DNA from 2 places in the Anaerocolumna chitinilytica genome. Region 2 is predicted to be linked to the other one. Evidence: riboswitches for the same ligand, from Rfam matches in the RefSeq annotation. Region 2 holds a riboswitch; the other holds the start of a gene.
What was found. Region 2 has a riboswitch for FMN ahead of ribD (bifunctional diaminohydroxyphosphoribosylaminopyrimidine deaminase/5-amino-6-(5-phosphoribosylamino)uracil reductase RibD). Riboswitches for the same ligand answer to the same signal wherever they lie in the genome.
Positions count from the first base shown of each region.

Region 1 (3,410 bases), 1.9 Mb from region 2:
AACAACAACCGGTTAAATGCAGCATATGCTTATGGCGGTCCGAGCCTTTTAATGAATACGATTGAACAGAATTTTAAAGTAAGTGTGGATCGCTATGCATCTGTGGATTTTTATGTATTTATGGATATCATAGATGCTGTTGGAGGAGTAACCATCGAGGTCACCGATAAGGAAATACCTATCATAAATAACTATTTGGCTGAGCTTAACAGTTTACGAGGGGAGAAAGAAGGAACAGATTACCTGCAGGAGGCCGGAGTATTAAAGCTGAATGGTAAGCAGGCATTAGCCTATGCCAGAAACCGGTATATAGGAACTGATTTTGAGAGAACAGCAAGGCAAAGAAGAGTTTTAAGTGAAGCACTGCAAAAGGTTAAGAAGCTGAATCTGATTCAGTTGAACAGTCTCCTCAATAAATTGCTGCCGCAGATTACTACAAACCTCACAGAAGGTGAGATATTTTCGATGATTCTATCCATTCCCAAATATGCAGGTTATAAAATGGATCAAAGTCATATACCGGTAGATAATTCCTACCAGTTTATGCGCATTAGAGGAATGGATGTTATTACACTGAATTTTGATAAGAACATCAAAGTATTGCAGGAACAGTTATATCCTAATCAGAGCAAACGGGAAGTTACTCTAAACCAGTAATATTTTACAAGGAATAGCATCTTAGTTGACTGAACTCATAAAATGGTATAACATGGTGGAAACAGATTGAGAAGGGATAAGTACTGTGACTAGAAAACGATGGTTAGCCTGGGTTCCGGCAATTCTGATTATGATAATAATTTTTTTATTTTCTTCGGAGAACAGCAATGAGTCCTCCAACTTAAGCGGTTCTTTAACAAAATCCATGGTTGAGGCAGTAATCAATGCAGCTGATTTAACTGTAACTTCGGCGGAGCAGGAGCATATCATAGAGAGTATACATACCCCTGTAAGGAAGGTTGGACATCTATCAGAGTATGCGATGCTTGGTATTACAGTCGCCTTTGCATTAATTTATTGTCATCGGCTGAGAGGGAGAAGGTTGTATCTATTAAGTATCGGCCTTTGCGTCCTTTATGCCTCCAGTGATGAATTCCACCAGTTCTTCACGCCCGGTCGGTCGCCGATGATAACGGATGTAGGAATCGATACATTCGGTGCAATTATTGGAATTCTTCTCTGCGCTCAGATATCTCGTCATATCAACAGGAAGAAGAATGTTAAAAATTACCCTTGACAAAATTCTCAAAGGGTACTATTATAAAGACACAAAAAAATAAGGAAATTCTTCGGGGCAGGGTTAAATTCCCGACCGGCGGTATAGTCCGCGACCTGATACAGGGTAATAAGTGAAGTTAAAACTTACTGGTATCAGTTGATTTGGTGCAATTCCAAAACCGACAGTATAGTCTGGATGTGAGAAGAAACTGATTGCAGAATATGCATTATTGCATGTACGTAAAAAGCCCCGAATTACTATTATTCGGGGCTTTTATTATTTCTGCTGAAAGAATCTGTAGCAGTTACAACGCATAGATTCTCTTGGTCAGGGTGAGAATAACATTTTAAAATGTTTTCCACGCATAAAACCAGGAATTTCCTTCCTAAAAAGGAGAGAATATTATGAAGACATCACAAAACAACACAATGAAGGAAAGCTATGTAAAAAGTTCTGTTTTTAGTACAAGAGCAATGGTTACGATAAGTCTCTTAACAGCTTTATCCTATGTATTAATGTTGCTGGAGTCCCCTCCCTATATCGGTTTTTTAAGACTTGAATTCAGTGATATACCGGCGATATTAGGCGCTTTTTGGTTTGGGCCGGCAGCAGGAATTCTAATAGAATTTCTAAAGAACCTCATAAAAGGAATTACTGCTTCCAATACCATGGGAATCGGTGAACTTGCCAACTTTATTGTAAGTGTTGCATACGTTGTACCTGCAAGCTTACTCTTTCGTAAATTAAAAGGAAAATATAAGTCAGTATTCGCTTTTGGTGCTGCAACCATTTCTATGATGATTGTAGGATTCCTAATGAATTACTTTGTAACCATACCTTTGTATGCCAGAATGTACGGTGGCATCGATAATATTGTAGGCTTGGCTTCTATGGTACCTGGTATTAAGAATATGTTTACCTTAATCTTAATTGGAATCACACCTTTTAATCTGGTAAAAGGTATATTTCTCGGTATTGTAGGTCATATCACTTATGAAATATTAAAAAAAGTAATCCGTTAAAAAAATGACTTTTTAAATCATGCTATATCTGCTATAATTGTCACATACTTCTAATGCAAGCAGTATCGTAAGTTAGCTTACGGTACTTCTTGGCGTTTTAAGAGAATTCACTGAGGACTGTGAGAACTTATGATAATAGAAACCAATAGCAGGGAAGAAACCTTTGAACTTGGGAAGCGTTTGGGAGAGCAGGCAAAGTCAGGAGAAATATATTGTCTGTCCGGAGATTTAGGAACCGGGAAGACAGTATTTACACAAGGCTTTGCAAGAGGTCTTGGAATTACGGAACCGGTAAACAGCCCAACCTTTACGATTGTTTCCGAGTATGAGGAAGGAAGGCTTCCCCTGTATCATTTTGATGTATATCGCATTGAAGATATCGAAGAGATGGAGGAAATAGGGTACGAAGATTATTTCTACGGAGAAGGTGTCTGCCTTGTAGAATGGGCTGAGTTAATTAAAGAATTGCTTCCTGAAACCCTTACCTCTATTACGATAGAAAAGAACACAGCAAAAGGCTTTGATTACCGAAAGATTACGGTCACCGGCGGTAAGCTTATAGAAGAATAAAATAGAATAAGAATTGATAAATTCTTGTAAGCTTGCTGTTTATGAAAGGAGTTACATGAAGATATTAGCACTGGACAGTTCCGGACTTGTTGCTTCTGTGGCTGTGGTAACAGAGGATAAAGTACTGGGAGAATTCACTGTCAACAATAAGAAGACCCATTCTCAGACCCTTCTTCCTATGGTAGATGAGGTTCTTAAAATACTTGATATTGATGTGAAAGAGCTCGATGCAATTGCCGTTGCTGGAGGTCCGGGTTCCTTTACCGGATTGCGTATAGGTGCTTCTACTGCAAAAGGCCTGGCACTGGTTCTGGATATTCCGATAATTAATATACCTACTGTAGATTCCCTTGCATATAATCTGTATGGAACAGACCATTTAATCTGTCCTATGATGGATGCCAGAAGAAACCAGGTCTATACAGGTTTATATGAATGGCAGGAGGGCGAATTTAAAGTGGTTCTGCCGCAGTTTGCCGCAGAGGTAGAAGAATTGGCAGAAAAGCTTAACAGCTATAACCGGGAAATTATATTCCTTGGTGACGGTGTGGAAGCTCAGCTTAGTAAGTTTGCACCTTTACTGAAAGCTCCTTATTCTATTG
Region 1 covers NZ_AP023368.1:489,110-492,519, forward strand. The annotation lists gene bsdcttw_RS02185 (LCP family protein) at 1-657, shown strand, start outside; gene bsdcttw_RS02190 (VanZ family protein) at 743-1,234, shown strand; FMN riboswitch at 1,279-1,427, shown strand; gene bsdcttw_RS02195 (ECF transporter S component) at 1,621-2,238, shown strand; gene tsaE (tRNA (adenosine(37)-N6)-threonylcarbamoyltransferase complex ATPase subunit type 1 TsaE) at 2,368-2,808, shown strand; gene tsaB (tRNA (adenosine(37)-N6)-threonylcarbamoyltransferase complex dimerization subunit type 1 TsaB) at 2,864-3,410, shown strand, end outside.
Region 1: it holds a riboswitch for FMN, as region 2 does, so the genes downstream of both, bsdcttw_RS02195 (ECF transporter S component) here and ribD (bifunctional diaminohydroxyphosphoribosylaminopyrimidine deaminase/5-amino-6-(5-phosphoribosylamino)uracil reductase RibD) in region 2, are expected to answer to the same signal.

Region 2 (3,410 bases):
AAGCAGATCCAGACATTTCAATACAAAAAACTTTGGAAAAGGAAAAGGCCTCTTATCAAAACGAGATAGATCAACTTATAAACCAGTTATCCAGAAATCCCTCCCCGCTATTAGAAAAGTATCTGCTCCCTAAGCTGTTGGAATTAGATCGAAAGATAAATGATGTAAGTAATCAGCTAACTATGCTGTCAAAGTCTTCTGAAGGATTAACTTGGCCTGCATCAGTTCCTAACCTTCACCAAAAAAATCCAAATGATTTAGCATACATCATTAAGAACGCAGATATCCAAACCAAGAAGACCTTGGTAAATGCACTGATTGACTCCATAGAATGGGATGGAAATGCAGCGTATTTAAACTTCCGTACATCAAACGGAGCATTTTAGTATTCATAGGTGAAGCTGTCTCTATGGCTGACCGTATTATCGTTCTAAGCAGCCGGCCGGGCACTATCAAATGCGAGATAGATGTAAATCTATCCCTGGATGAACGTACCCCTTTCAAAGCCAGAAGTGCTCCGGAATTCAAAGATTATTTTAATCTAATCTGGAAGGAGTTAAGCCATGGCAAAGTCAACAGCTAACACCAATTACTCCCCTGCCCACCAGGTTTATTTAAAAAATTATTATAAAAAGAAATGCTTCATACGAATCATGCAGTTTGTCATAATTATAAGCTTTCTGGCTTTATGGGAAGTTTCTACCCGCATTGGCTTGGTAGACTCCTTTATATTCAGCAGTCCCTCCAGGGTGGCAGGGACTTTTCTTGATATGGCAGCTGATGGCAGTATCTTTTATCATACTGGTATTACTTTGCTTGAAACTTTTGTCAGCTTTGCCATTGTAAATATTTTTGGTATAGCTATGGCTGTACTGCTTTGGTGGAATGAAAAACTTGCCAAAGTCCTGGAGCCTTATCTGGTAGTATTAAACAGTCTTCCAAAATCCGCTCTGGCTCCGGTTTTTATTGTATGGCTTGGAAATAATGTCAAGACTATCATCGTTGCAGCCGTTTCTGTCGCAGTATTTAGTACTGTTATCACCCTTCATACCAATTTCAGCAATACAGAGGAAGATAAAAAGAAGCTTATACTAACACTGGGAGGCGGCAAAAAAGATATCCTTCTTAAAGTCGTAATTCCAGGGAATATTCCGCAAATCATCAGCATTATGAAGGTTAATATCGGCTTATCCTTGGTCGGAGTTATTATCGGAGAATTCCTTGCGGCAAAAGCCGGACTGGGTTATCTGATTATCTATGGCAGTCAGGTGTTTAAACTTGATTATGTCATTATGTCAATCGTTATTCTATGTATTCTGGCTACTTTTCTATATCAGCTGCTCACTTATTTTGAAAAGAAGTACAAATAGCAAAGAAGCAAATTATACTGTTTGACATTCTTTATTCCTGCTGTTATAATGAACGCAATTGAATATACATCTTCAGGGCAGGGTGCAATTCCCTACCGGTGGTATAGCCCACAAACCGTAAGGTACGATTCGGTGAAACTCCGAAGCCGACAGTAAAGTCTGGATGGAAGAAGATTTTATAAAAGCTGCAATTAGCATTCTTTTGTATAATTACTCTGAAATGATTTTTTTCATTTCAGAGTTTTTTTATCTACAAAGAAAATAATCAGGAGCTCCTGCCTTGAATATATATGTTCAAGGCATTTTTTATTATCGGAGGTACCTATGTCTGATGAAGAATATATGAATTACGCTCTTTTACTGGCAGAAAAAGGCGTTGGTTATGTGAACCCCAATCCTTATGTAGGCGCTGTTATAGTCAAAGACGGTAAAATTATCGGTCAGGGCTGGCACGAAAAATACGGCAGCTGGCATGCCGAGAGAAACGCACTTGCCGATTGTCTTAAGAGTCCCGAAGGCGGAACCTTGTATGTTACCTTGGAGCCTTGCTGTCACCATGGAAAGACACCCCCATGTACTGACGCCATTTTGCAAAGCGGAATAAAAAAGGTTGTCATTGGCTGCCTAGACCCAAATCCCCTTATAGCCGGAAAAGGTGCCGCTCTTTTGCGTAAAGCTGGTCTTGAAGTAATTACCGGTGTATCAGAGGATAAATGTCAAAAACTAAATGAGGTATTTTTCCACTATATCCAAACACATACTCCTTATGTTGTGATGAAATATGCTATGACAATGGATGGAAAAATAGCAACAGCAAGCGGAGATTCCAAATGGATTACAGGTTCCAGTGCAAGAGAAAATGTTCACAGAAGCCGGAACAAATACTCTTCGATTATGGTTGGCGTGGGTACTGTAATTACTGACAATCCTTCCCTTACCTGCCGCATTCCCGGTGGAAGAAATCCAATTCGAATCATCTGTGATACGGATTTAAATACTCCCCTGGATTCTACCGTTATCACCACAGCAAAAGAAGTAAGAACCATAATTGCCACTGCCTGTACCTGCAGCAATAGGCAAAAGCCTTACCTTACATATGGCTGTGAGATACTTTTAGTCAATCGTTATGAAAATTATATCGACCTAAAGCATTTGATGACAGAGCTTGCTAAGAGAGGTATTGACAGCATTCTGCTGGAGGGAGGTTCTGCTCTGAATTTTTCTGCACTAAAAAGCAGGATTGTAAATAAGGTACAAGGTTATATTGCTCCGAAACTTTTTGGAGGAGAACAATCAAAATCACCTATAGGCGGCACCGGCATTCAGGAAGTAACTAATTGCTTTACTCTAAAGAACCGGACTCTCACTTGGTTTGATGAAGATGTTCTAGTTGAAGGGGAGGTGGACTATACATGTTTACAGGAATAGTGGAAGAAACCGGCATTGTCAGAAATATAAGAAAAGGCGCCAAATCTGCCGTATTAACCATTGAAGGCAAAAAAATATTTGATGATTTAAAGCCCGGTGACAGTGTGGCAACAAATGGTGTATGTTTAACCGTTACAGATAACAAGAACTTTTCTTTTACCGCTGATGTGATGAATGCGACTCTTTTACGCTCTTCTCTTGGAAGCCTGACTGCTGGAACCAGAGTTAACCTGGAACGCGCCTTGGCGGTAAACGGAAGATTCGGCGGGCACATCGTTACCGGACATATTGACGGAACAGGTAAGATTACCTCCATTAAAAATGACGATATTGCCGTTTGGTATACAGTGAAAACCACTCCTGGAATTATGTCGTATATCATTGAAAAAGGCTCTATTACCATAGACGGAATCAGCCTGACGGTTGCAGAGGTTATGCAGGATGGCTTTCTTGTATCAGTTATTCCCCATACAGCCAAAGAAACCATACTTTCTGAGAAAAAAATAGGAAGTATCGTAAATATAGAGAACGATATTGTAGGTAAGTATATCAAAAAATTTACTCAAAAGAATAGCAGTATTACAGAAACATTCCTGTATGAAAATGGATTTT
Region 2 covers NZ_AP023368.1:4,176,885-4,180,294, forward strand. The annotation lists gene bsdcttw_RS18155 (recombinase family protein) at 1-386, shown strand, start outside; gene bsdcttw_RS18160 (hypothetical protein) at 410-583, shown strand; gene bsdcttw_RS18165 (ABC transporter permease) at 564-1,370, shown strand; FMN riboswitch at 1,435-1,549, shown strand; gene ribD (bifunctional diaminohydroxyphosphoribosylaminopyrimidine deaminase/5-amino-6-(5-phosphoribosylamino)uracil reductase RibD) at 1,695-2,798, shown strand; gene bsdcttw_RS18175 (riboflavin synthase) at 2,783-3,410, shown strand, end outside.